One region of the Rhodoplanes sp. P11 genome, then DNA from elsewhere that is predicted to be linked to it. Evidence: predicted binding sites of a transcription regulator. Region 1 holds the regulator's gene; each other region holds the start of a gene.
The links. The regulator PhoB, encoded in region 1, activates phosphate uptake and scavenging genes when phosphate is short. The targets are predictions, from matches to a motif close to TGTCATNNANCTGTCAT.

Region 1 (4,088 bases):
CATCAGCCGCGTCAGCGCCTCGCGCTCGGTGCCGGCCCGCAGCCGCGCCTGGGCGAGTGCATTTGACACCTCGGCATAGAAGGCGCCGGCACGGGCCTGATCGAGCTTCTTGGCCTCGCCGGTCCCGCCCAGCTTGCGCATCAGGTCGGCGGCCGCATCGGCGGACAGACGCGCCTGCTCCAGGAACGTCACCGTCTCGCGGGCGGCGACCGCCCGGTAGTAGGCCCGCCGCGTCTCGGCGGCGAGCCGAAAGGTCGCCTCGATGGCGCGCTGGCGATCGGCCTCGAACTGCGAACGGGCGATCTCGGTGCGCAGCGGCAGGGTGATCAGCGCCAGCACGTTGGCGACCACGCGGCGCTCGATCTCCAGCTCGCTGCCGGTGGTGGTGCGGCTGAAGCCGAACGCCGGGTTCGGCGGCAGGCTCGCCTGCACGAACTCGGCCTCGGAGACGCCGAGTGCGTTGTAGGCGGTTTGCAGGCCGCGATTGTTGAGCAGCGCGATCTGGACCGCGCGGTCGGCATCCAGCGGCCGGCTCAGCAGGGCGTCCACACGCGAGCGGGCGTAGGCGGCCGCCGCCGGCGAGTCGATCTTGACGGCCTCCATGCCGATCGACTGGCCGACCCGTCCGGCGACCGGCCCCATGGCCCCGTCGGGCGAGAAGTAGACGCAGCCGCCGAGGGTGCTCGATGCGAGCACGAGGGCGACGAGCCGCCGCGGCGGCGTCGGCCGGGGGCCGACCATGCGAGCGGCCGGCGTCATCGGTGGCCTCCCGCTCCGGACTTCGGCTTCGGTGCGACCTGCTGGTTCTGCTCCGCCCAGGGCTTCGGGTCGATCGGACGGTAGTCGACGGTGCCGGCCGTCACCGACCGATAGCGTGTCGGCGCCACCGGCACGTCGGGATCGGCAGGATCGAGCCCCACCGCCATCGGGGGAGGGACCGAGCATGCGGACAGGATGGCCGACAGTGCGGCCAGCACGGCGATCTTCATGGAAAGCAACCTCGATGTCGGTCCCGGTCACCGGACATCCGGGGGCGCGCCGGCAACGATGCGAGCCGCATCGTCGCCGGAGCCGGCGGACAACCCGAGAACGGACAGGGAGAGCGGAGCCGATGGTCGCGTCGCCCCGACGGGGCGGACGGCGACTAGCAGTCGGTCGATCTCGGCGGACGATCGAGGCGCACCGCGAGCGACTTTTCGAAGCCGAGGTCGGGCGGTGACGGATCGGCAGCAGCGGTCAGCAGCATCATGGCCGTGACCGGAACGACGGGCGGGAGCGTCGCATGACAGGTGGCGGCGCCGCAGCAGGGGCCGTTCGGCGTGCTGTGCGGGGCCGCCGGGTCGCAGCCGCCGGCTGCGTCGGCTGTCGCGTGACACGACAACGCTGCCGAGGCGGAACGCTGGAGGCCGTCCTCGCTATCGTGCTCCTGCGCATCTCCGGAATGCGTGCCGGACTCGTCACGATCGGACAGCGTCTGCCCGGCATGCGAGTGCCGAGCATGATGCGACGTCGTATTCACATGATGATGGGCGGCGACGCCGATGGTCATGCCGGTCCTGATGATGCCGGTCGGCAGCTCCTGGGCCGACAATGCCCATCCCAGGCCCGCCGTGACAACGGCGAGCAACGTGACGAGCACGAAGCCGGGATAAGCGCGTCGCATCATGTTAAGTGAATATACGGATTGCGCCCCCGGAGGCAAGACGAACGGCGTCGATTGCTGCGAGGTCCCGGCGCGGTGTCGCGTGGAGACAACACGCACAGGTGCTTGAGCACCGGGCCGGGTGCGATCTTGCCGTTTCTCACGTCGACGCGCCTGTCCGGCGACAGCCCGCTGCATTGCACAGCGTGCCGATCAGGCGTCCGCACCGTAGCGGTCGTTGAGCGCGTAGCCGGCACCGCGCACGGTGCGGATCGGGTCGGAGCGCTGGCCCCGGTTGAGCGCCTTGCGCAGGCGGCCGACATGGACGTCGACGGTGCGCTCGTCGATGTAGACGTCGCGGCCCCACACCCGATCGAGAAGCTGCTCGCGCGAGAACACGCGGCCGGGATTCTCCATCAGGAATTCCAGCAGGCGGAACTCGGTCGGTCCGAGCGGCACGTCGCGCCCGCCGCGCGACACCCGCTTCTTCTCGCGGTTGAGCTCGATGTCGCCGGCGACGAGCACCGAGGCGACGCGCTCCGGCTTGGTGCGGCGCAGCAGCGCCCGGATGCGGGCGATCAGCTCGGGCACCGAGAACGGCTTGACGATGTAGTCGTCGGCCCCGGTGGCGAGGCCGCGCACCCGCTCGCCCTCCTCGCCGCGCGCCGTCAGCATGATGACCGGGAGCTGCTGGGTCTCGGTGCGCCCGCGCAGCCGGCGGATCAGCTCGATGCCCGACAGGCCCGGCAGCATCCAGTCGACGATGGCGAGATCGGGCGGGTTCTCCTTGAGGCGGAGATCGGCGTCGTCGCCGCGTCCGGCGGCGTCGACCGCATAGCCTTCGGCCTCGAGGTTGTAGCGCAGCAGCAGCGTCAGCGGCTCCTCGTCCTCGACGATCAGGATTCGTGCGGCCATCCGATGTGGTTCCTCTCGGGGGATCGCCGTCGCGACGAGGCGCGCGACGGTGACGGGGTCAGGCGTCGAACGGCACCACGGTGCTGGACGTGGTGTCGCCCTTCGGCCGCTCGTCGGCGAGGGCGCGGCCCTCGATCATGTAGTAGACCGTCTCGGCGATGTTGGTGGCGTGGTCGCCCATCCGCTCGATGTTCTTGGCGCAGAACAGGAGGTGGATGCAGATGCCGATGTTGCGCGGGTCCTCCATCATGTAGGTCAGGAGCTCGCGGAACAGCGAGTTGTTGACGGCGTCGACGCCCTCGTCGGCCCGCCACACGCCGATCGCCTTGGCGAGGTCGCGGCGCGCATAGGCGTCGAGCACGTCCTTGATCTGCGACAGCACCAGCTCGGTCATGTGCTCGACGCCGCGCATCACCTTCTGGGTGAGGAACTCGCTGTCGAGCGCCACCACCCGCTTGGCGATGTTCTTGGCGAGATCGCCGATCCGCTCGAGGTCGTTGGAGATCCGCAGCGAGCCGACCACCTCGCGCAGGTCGACCGCCATCGGCTGCCGGCGCGCGATGGTGAGGATCGCCCGCGCCTCGACCTCGCGCTGGAGGACGTCGATGCGGGTGTCGCCGGCGATGACACGCTGGGCCACGGTGAGGTCGCGGCGCGACAGCGCGTCGACGGCGTCGACGATCTGCTGCTCGGCGAGCCCGCCCATCTCGGCGACCATGCGGCCGAGCTCTTGCAGGTCGCTGTCGAACGCCTTGTGCGTGTGGTCCATCATGGACGTCACCCTTCCTGATCTTGGCCGGGACGCGGTGTCGGGAACCGGGTCGGGGCGGGGCCGGTGGGAGCGGCGGTCAGCCGAACCGTCCGGTGATGTAGTCCTGGGTCCGCGGGTCGACCGGCGAGGTGAACATCTTGCTGGTGGTGTCGAACTCGACCAGCTCGCCGAGATACATGAACGCCGTGTAGTCGGAGACGCGGGCCGCCTGCTGCATGTTGTGGGTCACGATGGCGATCGTGTAGTCGGTCTTCAGCTCGTCGATCAGCTCCTCGATCTTGGCGGTCGAGATCGGGTCGAGAGCCGAGCAGGGCTCATCGAGCAGGATCACCTCCGGCTGCACCGCGACCGTACGGGCGATGCACAGGCGCTGCTGCTGGCCGCCCGAGAGGCTGAGCCCGTTGGCCGAAAGCTTGTCCTTCACCTCGTTCCACAGGGCGGCGCGCTTGAGCGCCTGCTCGACGCGGCCGTCCATCTCGGATTTCGGCAGCGGCTCGTAGAGTCGGATGCCGAAGGCGATGTTCTCGTAGATCGACATCGGGAACGGCGTCGGCTTCTGGAACACCATCCCGACGCGCGCTCGCAGCAGGTTGAGGTCCTGCTTGGCGTCCAGGATGTTGTTGCCGTCGAGCAGCACCTCGCCCTCGGCCCGCTGGTTCGGGTAGAGGTCGTAGATGCGGTTGAGGATGCGCAGCAGGGTCGACTTGCCGCAGCCGGACGGGCCGATGAACGCAGTGACGCGCCGGGCGTAGAGCGAGA
Region 2 (4,088 bases), on a different contig from region 1:
CGCGGCCGGCCGCATGCCGGGCGGCTCGTCGGCCGGCTCGGCCTCGGCCGCCGCATCGGGCACCTGCGATGTCGCCATCGGCAGCGACACCGGCGGCTCGGTGCGCATCCCCGCCGCGTTCTGCGGCCTCTACGGCCTGCGCCCGACCCATGGCCGAATCGACATGACCGGCGCGATGGCGATGGCGCCCTCGTTCGATGTCGGCGGCTGGATGGCAGCCACTCCAGGCGTGTTCCGGGCGGTCGGCCCGGTCCTGCTCGGCGGCCGGGCGGTGCCGACGGGAATCGACAAGGCAATCGTGCTCGACGACGCCTTCGCGGAGGCCGACCCGGACATCGCGGCGCTGCTGCGGCAGGCGATCGCGGCGATGGCCGACAGGCTGCCGCCCATCGTTCCGGGCGCCATCGCGCCCGACGGGTTCGACCCCTGGCGCGAGGCGTTCCGCATCGTCCAGGGCCGCGAGGTCTGGCAGGTCTATGGCGGGTTCATCGAGAGCCGGCAGCCGCGCCTCGGCCCCGGCGTGCGCGACCGCATGGCGTTCGCCGCCACCGTCTCGGAAGAGGACGCGGCCGAGGCCTACGCGGTGAAGCGGCGCGCCGCCGAATGGATCGAGGGGGTGGCGCAGCCCGGCACCGTGCTGGTGTTGCCGACCGCCCCGTGCATCGCGCCCATGACCGACGCCTCCGGCGAAGGGCTCGAATCCTTCCGGGTGCGGGTGATGCGGCTCACCTGCATCGCCGGCATGGGCGGGCTGCCGCAGCTCACCGTGCCGGTCGGCACCATCGCGGGCTGCCCGGTCGGGTTGTCGTTTATCGGCTGGGCGGGCGGCGACGAGGCGCTGCTCGATCTCGCGGTGCGGCTGGCGCCGTTCATGGGCGCGGTCGGCTGAGCCACACGCCGAAGTCGGACACCGGGCGCGCCGTCGCGATGGTGCGTCCGTCTCCGGGCGATGCCGGCGCGCCACACCGGCAGCATTTTGCGCTCGCGTGTTCGTGATCGCGGGCGGTGGTGCAGTGCGGTCCTCATCAACCCTCCCGTAACCGCCCTCGTCGACAGTCCGCGCGTCCGCGGATGTCGAACCAATTCGGCCCCGAAGACATCCAACTGATGCCACACCGGCGCGGCACCACCGCGCTGCGCGGCACCAACACCGCGCCTCACCGCGGGCGCCCGCCCGCACGCCCCTCACTCCCGGCCCGCCCTGCGTGCCTCCACGGAGACGACGATCCATGCCCCGTCCGGACCGCCCTTCGTTCGAGACCGAGACGACCGCCCCGGTGCCTTCCACCGAGCACGGCCGTCGAACGGCCGAGCATGCCGGGTCCGGCCGGCGAACGGCCCGCACCGGCGGCACCTCCGCCGCCTCCGATCGCTCGGCCCTGCAATACTGCGTCGACAACGACCTGATCTGAGCCCGCATCGAGGCCGGCCCCATGCCGGCTGCCGCGCCGCGTTCGCGCGGCGCGCCTCCGTCGGCTCGGCCGGGCTCGGCGACCCCGATCAGTACTTCTGCGGGACGTAGAGCTCGGGCGGCAGCGTGCGCCGCTCGTAGTTCGGATCGAACACCCGCTCAGGCAGCGCGATCGGCTGATGCGGCACCTCGGTGTAGGGAATCCGCGTCAGGAAATGGTCGATGCAGTTGAGCCGCGCCCGCTTCTTGTCGTTGCCCTCGACGATGTACCACGGCGCCTCGGGGATGTTGGTGCGGAACAGCATGTCCTCCTTGGCCTTGGTGTAGTCCTCCCAGCGCACCCGCGATTGCAGGTCCATCGGGCTGAGCTTCCACTGCTTCATCGGATCGTGGATGCGCATGAGAAAGCGCATCTGCTGCTCCTCGTCGGTGATCGAGAACCAGTACTTGAGCAGGATGATGCCGGAGCGCACCAGCATGCGCTCGAACTCGGGCACGTCGCGGAAGAACTGCTCCACCTGATCGGGGGTGGCGAAGCCGATCACCCGCTCGACGCCGGCGCGATTGTACCAGGAGCGATCGAACAGCACGATCTCGCCGCCGGCCGGCAGGTGGGTGACGTAGCGCTGAAAATACCACTGCGACTTCTCGCGCTCGGTCGGCGCCGGCAGCGCGACGACGCGGCAGATGCGCGGATTGAGCCGCTGGGTGATTCGCTTGATGACGCCACCCTTGCCGGCGGCGTCGCGTCCCTCGAACACCACGACGATCTTCGCCTTGGTGTAGGCGACCCAGTCCTGGAGCTTGATCAGCTCGGCCTGAAGGCGAATCAGGTGGCGCAGGTATTCGCGGCGCTCGATCGACGGCGGATGGGTCCGCTTGTAGATCTTGCGGATCTCCTCCGACAGCGCCGGCTCGGAGAGCTCAAGCTCGTAGTCTTCATCGAGGGTGTCGGCCAGCTCGGCGTCGAGCCAGTCCAGCCCGCCGGTATCACGGCTGCCGGCGTCGCGGCCGCCGGTGTCGTGCTCGGCATCCTCCCGCGGCCGATCGCTCGGCCTCGAATCCTCCCGCTTGGAGTCGCTCATCGTCTCGCTCCGTGTCCCTGCGTGCCGTCGGCCGCCATGGGACGCGACCGTGGCATCGGGGATGTGACGGTTCGATGACGAGCCCGACGGCCGCTCGAAGGCGATGCGGCGCGAGGCCGCAATCGCACCCTGACGGGTGGCGAGCCCCCGGACCGAACACGCGGAACGTGCGGTGCGGCGAGCCGCCGGACGTGCTGCCGCCTGGGCGGCGCGATCTCACACCCGCGTCGGGTAGTTCGGGCTCTCGCGCGTGATGGTGACGTCGTGGACGTGGCTCTCGCGCAGGCCGGCCGACGAGATCTTCACGAACTGCGCCTTCTCGTGCAGCTCCTTCAGGGTGGCGGCGCCGACATAGCCCATGGCGGCGCGCAGGCCGCCGGTGAGCTGATGCAGCACCGCGCCGGCCGGGCCCTTGTAGGGCACCTGGCCCTCGACTCCCTCCGGCACCAGCTTGAGCGAGTCCTTGATGTCCTGCTGGAAGTAGCGATCGGCCGAGCCGCGCGCCATCGCCCCCACCGAGCCCATGCCGCGATAGGTCTTGTAGGAGCGGCCCTGATACAGGAACACCTCGCCCGGCGTCTCGTCGGTGCCGGCCAAGAGCGAGCCGATCATGGCGCAGTCGGCACCCGCCGCGAGCGCCTTGGCGAGATCGCCCGAATACTTGATGCCGCCGTCGGCGATCACCTTGACGCCGGCATCGCGGGCCACCGCGACGGCGTCCATGATGGCGGTGAGCTGCGGCACGCCGACACCCGCCACCACCCGGGTGGTGCAGATCGAGCCCGGGCCGATGCCGACCTTCACGGCGTCGGCGCCCGCGTCGATCAGCGCCTTGGCGGCGTCCGCGGTGGCGATGTTGCCGGCCGCGACCTGCACGGCGTTCGACAGCGTCTTGATGCGCGCCACCTGGGCGAGGACGTGGCGCGAATGGCCGTGCGCGGTGTCGACGACGATCAGGTCGACGCCCGCCGCCACCAGCTGCTCGGTGCGCTCGAAGCCGCTGTCGCCCACCGTGGTGGCCGCGGCGACCCGCAGCCGCCCCTGCGCGTCCTTGCAGGCGTTGGGGTTGGCCACCGCCTTCTCGATGTCCTTCACGGTGATCAGGCCGACGCAGCGGTACTGATCGTCGACGACGAGCAGCTTTTCGATGCGGAACTGATGCAGCAGCCGCTTCGCCTCCGACTGGCTGACGCCCTCGCGCACCGTCACCAGGCGCTCCTTGGTCATCAGCTCCGACACCTTCTGGTCGGGGTCGTGGGCGAAGCGGACGTCGCGGTTGGTGAGGATGCCGACCAGCTTACCGTCGACGCCGCCCTCCGAGGTCACCACCGGAATGCCGGAGATCCGGTTGTCCGCCATCATCCGCAGCGCCTCGACCAGCGGCGCGTCGGGCCCGATGGTGAGCGGATTGACCACCATGCCGGACTCGAACTTCTTCACCTGCCGCACCTGGGCGGCCTGCTGCTCGGGCTCCAGGTTGCGGTGGATGACGCCGAGGCCGCCGGCCTGCGCCATGGCGATCGCCATGGCCGATTCGGTCACCGTGTCCATCGCCGAGGCGATGATCGGGATGTTGAGGGTGATCTCGCGGG
Region 3 (4,088 bases), on a different contig from region 1:
CGGAAGTCCTCGGCCTTGGCCATGTTCTTGCGGGCCATGCGCAGCAGGTTCGATTCCTTCTCGTCGTTCCACCAGTTGAAGGCGGCGTCGCAGGTGCCCTGCTGCACGCCGATCACCGCGTTCTCGTGGCTGCCCGCATAGACGATCTTGCCGAAGAACGCCTCCGGATCGATGCCCATCTTGTCCATGGCGTAGCGCGGCACGTTGTTGCCGGAGGTCGAGTTGGGATCGACGAGGCAGAGATTCTTGCCCTTGAGATCCTGGATCGCCTTGTAGGGCGCATCGGCCTTCACGTAGAGCACCGAGTAGTAGCCCTTGGTGCCGTCGGCGCTGACCTCGATGGCGAAGGGCTCGACCTGGGCGCCGGTGAGATAGGCGCGCGCATAGGACGCCGGGCCGTACATGGCGATGTGGATATTGCCGGCGCGCTGGCCCTCGACCACGGCGGCGTAGTCGTTGGCGATGCGCAGCGTCACCTTCATGCCGAGCTGCTTCGACAGGTAGTTGACGAACGGCGTCCAGCGGTCGGTGGTGCCGGAGGCGTTCTCGTCCGGGATCTTGGCGAACACCAGCTCCGGATAGCGGGCCTTGTAGTCCTGCGCCTGCACGGTGCCGGCGAGCGACAGAGCGCCGGCGAGAACGGCGCCGGCCGCGAGGGCTCCGGCCACGAGGGTGCGACGGTCGAGCATCGGGTCTCTCCTGCTGAAGACGGGTCTTTTCTGTTTGATGGGCGGCGGACGCCGCCGCGGTCAGGCGGCGGCGGCTTCGCCGAGCGCCGCCGCGGGCAGCCGCGGACGCGGCGCCGCATGGACGCCGTCGGCGATCTGCTCGGAATCGAGGCCGTAGATGTCGCGGGCGATCGCGTCGGTGAGGTGCTCGGGCGCGCCGTCGAACACGATGCGGCCCGCCGCCATGCCGATCAGCCGGTCGCAATAGGTGCGGGCGAGGTCGAGCGAGTGCAGGTTGCACATCACGGTGATGCCGTAGTGCTTGTTGATGCGCAGCAGCGCGTCCATGACGACGCGAGTGTTGCGCGGATCGAGCGAGGCGATCGGCTCGTCGGCGAGAATCAGCTCGGGCTCCTGCACCAGCGCGCGCGCGATGGCGACGCGCTGCTGCTGGCCGCCGGAGAGGTGCTCGGCGCGCTGCGCCGCGAGCCCGGCGATGTCGAACTGCTCGAGGGCCGCGAGCGCGATCACCTTGTCGTCCTCCGGCCACAGGCCGGCGAGCGAGCGCCAGGCCGGCACGGTGGCGACGCGCCCCATCAGCACATTGGTGAGAACGTCGAGCCGACCGACGAGGTTGAACTGCTGGAAGATCATGGCGGCGCGGCGCCGCCAGCGGCGCAGCTCGGCGCCCGACAGCGCCGTCACATCCTCGCCGGCGAACCGGATGCGGCCCTCGCTGGGGTCGACCAGGCGGTTGATCATCCGCAGCAGCGTCGACTTGCCGGCGCCCGAGGGACCGATCACGCCGACGAACGAGCCGCGCTCCACCACGAACGAGGCATCCGCCACCGCGCGATGATTTCCGAAACGACGCGACAATCCTTCGACGTGGAGCATGGGCAGGTTCCTTTCGGAGCCATGCCTAGCGCCGCTGCTCGACAGTCGTGTGACAGCCGCGCGACGATCGACCGATCTTCGGCGCAATGGTGGCGCGTGCGGCGATCTGTCCGGCGCGCAGCGTCCTCGCGCCGTCCCTTCCTTGTCATCGAACCGACATCGTCGTGTCATCGAACCGTGTGCAGCGATGGCGTCCCGCTCACTGGACTCGATCTCTCATGCCCCAGCCGCTCGCGACCACGCCGCCCGTTACCACGCCGCCTGCGACCACGCCGCCCGCCACCAAGAAGATGCTCTCGACGACGCCCCTCGTGCATCCCACCGCCGAGCTGACCGACGCGCGCCTCGGCGCCTACACCGAGGTGGCGGCACGCACCAAGTTGCTGGAGACGAGCCTCGACGATTACTCCTATGTGATGAACGACAGCGACATCGCGTATGCGACCATCGGCAAGTTCTGCTCCATCGCGGCGATGACCCGCATCAACCCCGGCAACCACCCGATGCACCGCGCCAGCCAGTCGCACTTCACCTACCGGGCCAGCGCCTACTTCCCGGGCGAGACCGACGACGCCGCGCTGTTCGCGTGGCGGCGCTCGCATCAGGTGACCATCGGGCACGACGTGTGGATCGGCCATGCCGCCATCGTGCTGGCGGGGCGAAACATCGGCACCGGCGCCGTGGTGGCGGCCGGCGCGATCGTCACCAAGGACGTGCCCGACTACACCATCGTGGCCGGCAATCCGGCCCGTATCGTCCGCCGGCGCTTCTCCGAGGAGATCGCTGCGCGGCTGCACCGCCTCGCCTGGTGGGACTGGAGCCCCGCACGGCTGCGCGCTGCGCTGCCGGACTTCCAGACGCTCGCGATCGAGGCGTTCCTCGATAAGCACGAGGCCGACACCACGGCGGCCGCGCCGACCCGCGCGGTCGCGGCGAGCGCGGCGACCGCGCCATGAGCGGGATCGACAGCAGGCGCAGCGGCGGCGTGCGGATCGAGGGCGGCCGCGTCCTCGCCGACGGCGCTCTCGTCGCCGCCCCGGTGGCAGCGGCGGCGTCCGGCCTGGTGGCGCCGGCGCGCGGCGACGAGCCCTGCGTGCTCGATGCCGACGGCCTCCTGGTCCTCCCCGGCATTGTCGACATTCACGGCGACGCCTTCGAGCGTCAGCTCATGCCGCGGCCCGGCGTCGACTTTCCGATCGACCTGGCGCTCGCCGAAAGCGATCGCCAGGCGATCGCCAACGGCATCACCACGGTGTTCCACGGGATCACCTGGTCGTGGGAGCCAGGCCTGCGCGGTCCCGAGAACGCCGTCCGGCTGCTCGCGGCGGTGGAGCGGCTGCGGCCGCAGCTCTGCGCCGACACCCGCCTTCACCTCCGCCACGAGATCTTCAATCTCGACGCCGAGCCGACCCTGGTGGAGTGGATGGCGGCGGGACGCATCGACGTGCTCGCCTTCAACGACCACATGACCCTGACGGTGGAGGCGGCCGGCCGCCGCAGGAGCCTCGACCGCATGGTCGAGCGGTCGGGCCTCTCGCACGATGCGTTCTGCCGGCTCGCCGACGACGTGGCTCGACGGCGCGACGCGGTGCCCGCCTCGGTGGCGCGGCTCGCCGCCGCCGCCCGTGCCCATGGCGTGCCGATGCTGTCGCACGACGACACCAGCCCGGCCCAGCGCGCCCACTACCGCGCGCTCGGCTGCCGCATCGCCGAGTTCCCGACCACGCTGGAGACCGCCGAGGCCGCCGCCGCGGCCGGCGACGCCATCGTGTTCGGCGCCCCCAATGTGGTGCGCGGCGGCAGCCACACCGGTTGGACGAAGGCGTCCGACATGGTGGCGCGTGGGCTGTGCTCGGTGCTCGCCTCGGACTATTACTATCCGGCGCCGCTGGTCGCCGCGTTCCGCCTCGCCGCCGACGGCGTCGCGCCGTTGGCGCGAGCCTGGTCGCTGGTCTCCGAGGCTGCCGCCGCGGCGGTCGGCCTCGCCGATCGCGGCCGGCTCGCGCCCGGCCTGCGCGCCGACATCGTGCTGGTCGATGCCGCGGCGATCGACCGACCCCGCGTGGTCGCCACCCTGGTGCGTGGCCGCATCGTCCATCTCGCCGACGCGGCGCGCCTCGTCCGCCGCGACGCGCGACACGCCGTGCCGGTCCAGGGAGCCGCGTCGTGAGTGATGCCCCGCGTTACGCCGTCTATTTCGTGCCGCCGATCGACAGCACGCTGTATCGCCTCGGCAGCGCTCTCGTCGGCTACGACGCCTACACGGGCGCCGAGCTGGCGCCACCGGCCGACGCCGACGTGCCGGACGACTGGCCGGCCGTGACGGCCGAGCCGCGCCGCTACGGCTTCCACGCCACCCTCAAGGCTCCCTTTCGGCTCGCCGCCGGGTCCGACGAGACGGCGCTGCGCGATGCCGTCCTGGCGCTGGCCGGAGAGGCGCGGCCGCTGCCGGTGATCCGCCCGGTGGTACGCAGCCTTGACGGCTTCGTCGCGGTGGTGCCGGCCGCGCCCGATGCGGCGCTC
Region 4 (4,088 bases), on a different contig from region 1:
CCACGCCGGCCAGGATGTCGTCGCGGCCGAGCGAGCGGAAATCCCGGAAGGGTGGCCCGGCATTGTTGTTGACCAGGATGTCCGGGGCCGGGCATGCCTCCAGCAGCGCCGCCTGGCCCTCCGGGGTGGCGACGTCGCCCACAACCGGAATCACCGCGGCCCGCGTGCTCTCCGCGATGGCGACCGCGGTCGCGGTCAGCCGCTCGCGATCGCGCCCGTTGATCACCACGGTGCAGCCCGCCTCGGCGAGCTTCTGGGCGCAGGCGCGCCCGAGCCCGCGGCTCGACGCGCAGACGATGGCCGAGCGGCCGGCGATGCCGAGGTCCATGCGGAACTCCCGTGTATCCAGGCGAGGGTTCGCCTCGATACCAGCCGGGCGCCCGTCTGCCCAGCCGCAGCCGTCCGTTCGTCGGCCGTCGTTGTCGGTGTCAGCGTGTCGAGCCGCTGCCGCCGCCGCTCGTGCCGCCGCTGTTGGGCATGCCGTTCATGATGTCGGGCGTGGCCATGCCGTTCGGAGACGGTGTCGAGGTGCCGGCCCCGCGGGCTGTGGACCCGCCCGGCAGGTTCGGCCCCGGCACCGAGGAGCCGGTGGTTTCTCTGCCGCTCGGCGTCGTCGCGGTGCCCTGGCTGTTGAGGCCCTGGCCCGGATGGGCGGGGCCGGGCGCGATCGGCGTGCCGCCGGTGGAGACCGAGCCGGTCGAGCCGACGCCGGCATTCGGGGTGCCGGTCGGCGCCACCCCCGAGCTGCCCGAGCCGGTGCCGGTCGCGGCCGAGCCGCCGCCCGCGGCGGCTCCTCCCGCCGCTCCTCCGGCGGCGCCGCCGCCCCCCGCCCCGCCGCCGCTCTGCGCCATGGCGAGCGTCGCGGCCCCCGACAGCAGCACAGCCGCCAGCAGGGTGCGGGTGGTGCGCTTGATTCGTTGGTCGTGCATGCTCGACTCCCGATGATCGTGTGGTCTGGTCATCGGGGCCAAGTCGGCGCGTCCGCGGGAGGTTCCGCCATCGGGGCGGTGATCGCCCGACGGAGGTGGCTAGTGGTCGCTCAGGCGGCCGGGTTGTCGGCCTCGACCCGCATGGCGTTGCCGCGCCATTCGAACGACGAGCCGAGCAGGCCGTCGAGCCACAGGGCCGGCAGCATCAGGTCGCGCACCAAGGCATGCACCGGGTACCACGGCGACAGCGTCCATCCGGCGATGCGGGCGAGCACCGCCTCGGCGCCGTACCAGGCGAGCAGGAACAGCAGCACCAGCGGCAGTATCGGACCGCCGAGCGCGTGGACCGCGACCGCGAACGAGACCGTCGGCACCAGTGCGCCGGTGAGGATCTCCGGCAGGAACCAGTGCGGGAAGCAGGCGCGCCGCAGCCGCGCCCACCGCGACTGGCGTCGCCACACCTCCCGGGCGCCACGGCGCCCGAGCGGCTGCTCGAACGGCCCGTCGACCAGCCGCACCCGCAGGCCGGCGGCCCGCACCAGCTTGGTCGAGGCGGCGTCCTCGGCCACGTCGGCGCCGAGCGCCTTGATGCCGCCGCCGGCCTCCAGCACGTCGCGTCGCCAGAACAGCGTCTTGCCCTGGGCGAAGCCGAACCCGATGCTGTCGGCGACGTACTGGGCGCGTGCCTGATAGGTGTTGAGGAAGGCGCATTCGACCTCGGCCCAGAAGCCGTCGGGCCGGCTGCCGATCGGTGGCGCGCAGACGAGCCCGGTGCCGCGCCCGCGTCCGCTGGCGGGCTGCCGCCCGCTGGCGGGCTGCCGCCCGCTGGCGGGCTGCCAGGCGGCCAGCAGGCGCTGGAGATAGTCGGGCGGCATCAGCACGTTGGAATCCGCGATGGCGATCCAGTCGTGGGCGGCCGCCTGCCAGCCCTTGACGCAGTTGTTGAGCTTGGGGTTGCGGCTCACCGGATCGTTGCCGACGAGCAGCCGCGCCCGCACCTGCGGGTGACGCGCCATCAGCTCGTCCACCACCGGGATCACCGGGTCGGCCGGCGAGGCGACGCAGAGCACGATCTCGTAGTCCGGATAGTCGAGCCGGAAGGTCGAGCCGAGCGTCTCCGCGACGAAGTTCTCGATGTCGCAGACCGGCCGCACGATGGTGATCGGCGGCGCGTCGGCGGGCGGGGCGACGTGATCACGCCGTGCGCGGCAGCGAACCGCCGCGATCGCGACGCTGGCGACATGAACGGCGGCGGTGAGGCCGCACACGGTGATGGCGATGTCCACGGGTGTCATAGCCCGCGACTACATCGACGGCGTGACGGTGCCGTGACAGGCGCCGCCGCGTCCCCTCGTGCGTCATCGAACCGCAACAGGAGTCTGTCAGAACGCCGGCCATGTTGGATGATCATTGACGGGAGCAGCGCGTGACGGAGAGCGATTCGAGGCGATTCCGTACGCTTTTCATTTCAGACGTTCATCTCGGTACCCGTGGCTGCCAGGCGGACAAGCTTCTCGATTTCCTCCGCTGCCACGAGGCCGACACGGTCTATCTGGTCGGCGACATCGTCGACGGCTGGCATCTGAAGTCGAGCTGGTACTGGCCGCAGTCGCACAACGACGTGATCCAGAAGCTGCTGCGCAAGGGCCGCAAGGGCGCCCGCATCGTCTATGTGCCGGGCAATCACGACGAGTTCCTGCGCGACTATTACGGCACTCATTTCGGCGGCATCGAGGTGGTGGAGCACGCCATCCACATCTCGCCGACGGGGCGCCGCTTCCTCGTGATCCACGGCGACCTGTTCGATTTCGTCATCTCGCAGGCACGCTGGCTCGCCCTGCTCGGCGACAAGGCGTACGACGCCGCCATCACGATCAACCGTCTGGTCAACGGGATGATGCGGCGGCTCGGCTTCGGCTACTGGTCGTTCTCCAAATGGGCCAAGCTGAAGGTCAAGAACGCCGTCAACTACATCGGCGACTTCGAGAAGACGCTGGCCGCCGAGGCGCGGCACCACGCGGTCGACGGCGTCATCTGCGGCCACATCCATCACGCCGTGATGCACGAGCGCTTCGGCGTCCACTACGTCAACTGCGGCGACTGGGTGGAGAGCTGCACGGCGGTCGCCGAGCATTTCGACGGGCGGTTCGAGATCATCACCTGGACGGGCCGCGAGCTCAGCCGCGAGCCCGAGCCGGCGCCGATCGCCGCGCAGGCCGCCTAATCGGCACGCGCCGGTCGCGCTCGCCGCGGCCGGCGTCTGCGTGGCGCGTCTGCGTCGCGGCGCGTCTCGTCGTGCCGTGTCTCGATCGGCACTCCTCCTTTCATGCGAAGTCCCGCCGAAGCGGTGGTCCGGAGTCCTTCATGTCTGAGTCGCCATCAGGTTCGCCGCGTCTCGATGCCTATGCGGACCCCGACCGCCGCGTGATGGAGAAGGCGTATGCCCGCTGGGCGCCGCTCTACGACGTGGTCTGCGGTCCTATCTTCGAGAGCGGCCGGCGGGCCGCCGCCGCGGCGGCGCGCCGGGTCGGCGGCCGCATCCTGGAGGTCGGGGTCGGCACCGGCTTGTCGTTCGCTGACTACGACCACACGACCGCGGTGGTCGGCATCGACATGTCGGCCCCGATGGTGGCCAAGGCGCGGGCGCGGCTCGCCACCGGCCGCTTTCCGCACGTCGAGTCCGTGATGGTGATGGACGCGAGCGATCTCGCCTTCGCGGACGCCGCGTTCGACTGCGTGGTCGCCCAGTTCGTCATCACGCTGGTGGCCGATCCCGAGCGCGTGCTCGACGAATGCGCCCGTGTGGTGCGGCCGGGCGGCGAGATCATCCTGGTCAATCATCTCTACTCCGAGACGGGGCTGACGGCGGCGATCGAGCGGCTGCTGGCGCGGCCGTCGCGGGCGCTCGGCCTGCGGCCGGAGTTCCCGTTCGCCCGGCTCGCCGCCTGGGCGGAGCGGCACGGCGCCGTCGCGCTCATCGAGCGCCGGCCGATCAAGCCACTCGGCGTCTACACGCTGGTGCGCTTCCGCCGCCTCGCCGACGAGGCTGCCCGCGCGGCCGCGTAGAGCATTTTCCGGCGAACCGGGTCCCACTTCGCCAGAAAATGCTCTAGGGTCGCTCCATGAGCGCCCCGTCCGATCCCGCGGCTGCGGCCGCAA

Region 2: a site for PhoB is predicted at 2,560-2,576, ahead of ppk2 (polyphosphate kinase 2). Genes of this name have one in related genera too.
Region 3: a site for PhoB is predicted at 1,709-1,725, ahead of phnC (phosphonate ABC transporter ATP-binding protein). Genes of this name have one in related genera too.
Region 4: a site for PhoB is predicted at 2,247-2,263, ahead of ACFQUV_RS21775 (ceramide glucosyltransferase). Genes of this name have one in related genera too.

What each region holds. Positions count from the first base shown of each region.
Region 1 is NZ_CAXWGY010000016.1:595,774-599,861, reverse strand. It holds gene ACFQUV_RS14480 (TolC family protein) at 1-759, opposite strand, end outside; gene ACFQUV_RS14475 (hypothetical protein) at 756-989, opposite strand; gene ACFQUV_RS14470 (hypothetical protein) at 1,145-1,762, opposite strand; gene phoB (phosphate regulon transcriptional regulator PhoB) at 1,856-2,557, opposite strand; gene phoU (phosphate signaling complex protein PhoU) at 2,616-3,329, opposite strand; gene pstB (phosphate ABC transporter ATP-binding protein PstB) at 3,406-4,088, opposite strand, start outside.
Region 2 is NZ_CAXWGY010000021.1:380,878-384,965, forward strand. It holds gene ACFQUV_RS24560 (amidase) at 1-889, shown strand, start outside; gene ACFQUV_RS24565 (hypothetical protein) at 1,230-1,412, shown strand; gene ppk2 (polyphosphate kinase 2) at 1,501-2,496, opposite strand; gene guaB (IMP dehydrogenase) at 2,713-4,088, opposite strand, start outside.
Region 3 is NZ_CAXWGY010000012.1:131,285-135,372, forward strand. It holds gene phnD (phosphonate ABC transporter substrate-binding protein) at 1-689, opposite strand, end outside; gene phnC (phosphonate ABC transporter ATP-binding protein) at 750-1,565, opposite strand; gene ACFQUV_RS09870 (chloramphenicol acetyltransferase) at 1,856-2,521, shown strand; gene ACFQUV_RS09875 (alpha-D-ribose 1-methylphosphonate 5-triphosphate diphosphatase) at 2,518-3,735, shown strand; gene ACFQUV_RS09880 (DUF1045 domain-containing protein) at 3,732-4,088, shown strand, end outside.
Region 4 is NZ_CAXWGY010000020.1:21,807-25,894, reverse strand. It holds gene ACFQUV_RS21785 (SDR family oxidoreductase) at 1-328, opposite strand, end outside; gene ACFQUV_RS21780 (hypothetical protein) at 429-929, opposite strand; gene ACFQUV_RS21775 (ceramide glucosyltransferase) at 1,040-2,224, opposite strand; gene ACFQUV_RS21770 (UDP-2,3-diacylglucosamine diphosphatase) at 2,356-3,153, shown strand; gene ACFQUV_RS21765 (class I SAM-dependent methyltransferase) at 3,294-3,995, shown strand; gene ACFQUV_RS21760 (threonine/serine dehydratase) at 4,052-4,088, shown strand, end outside.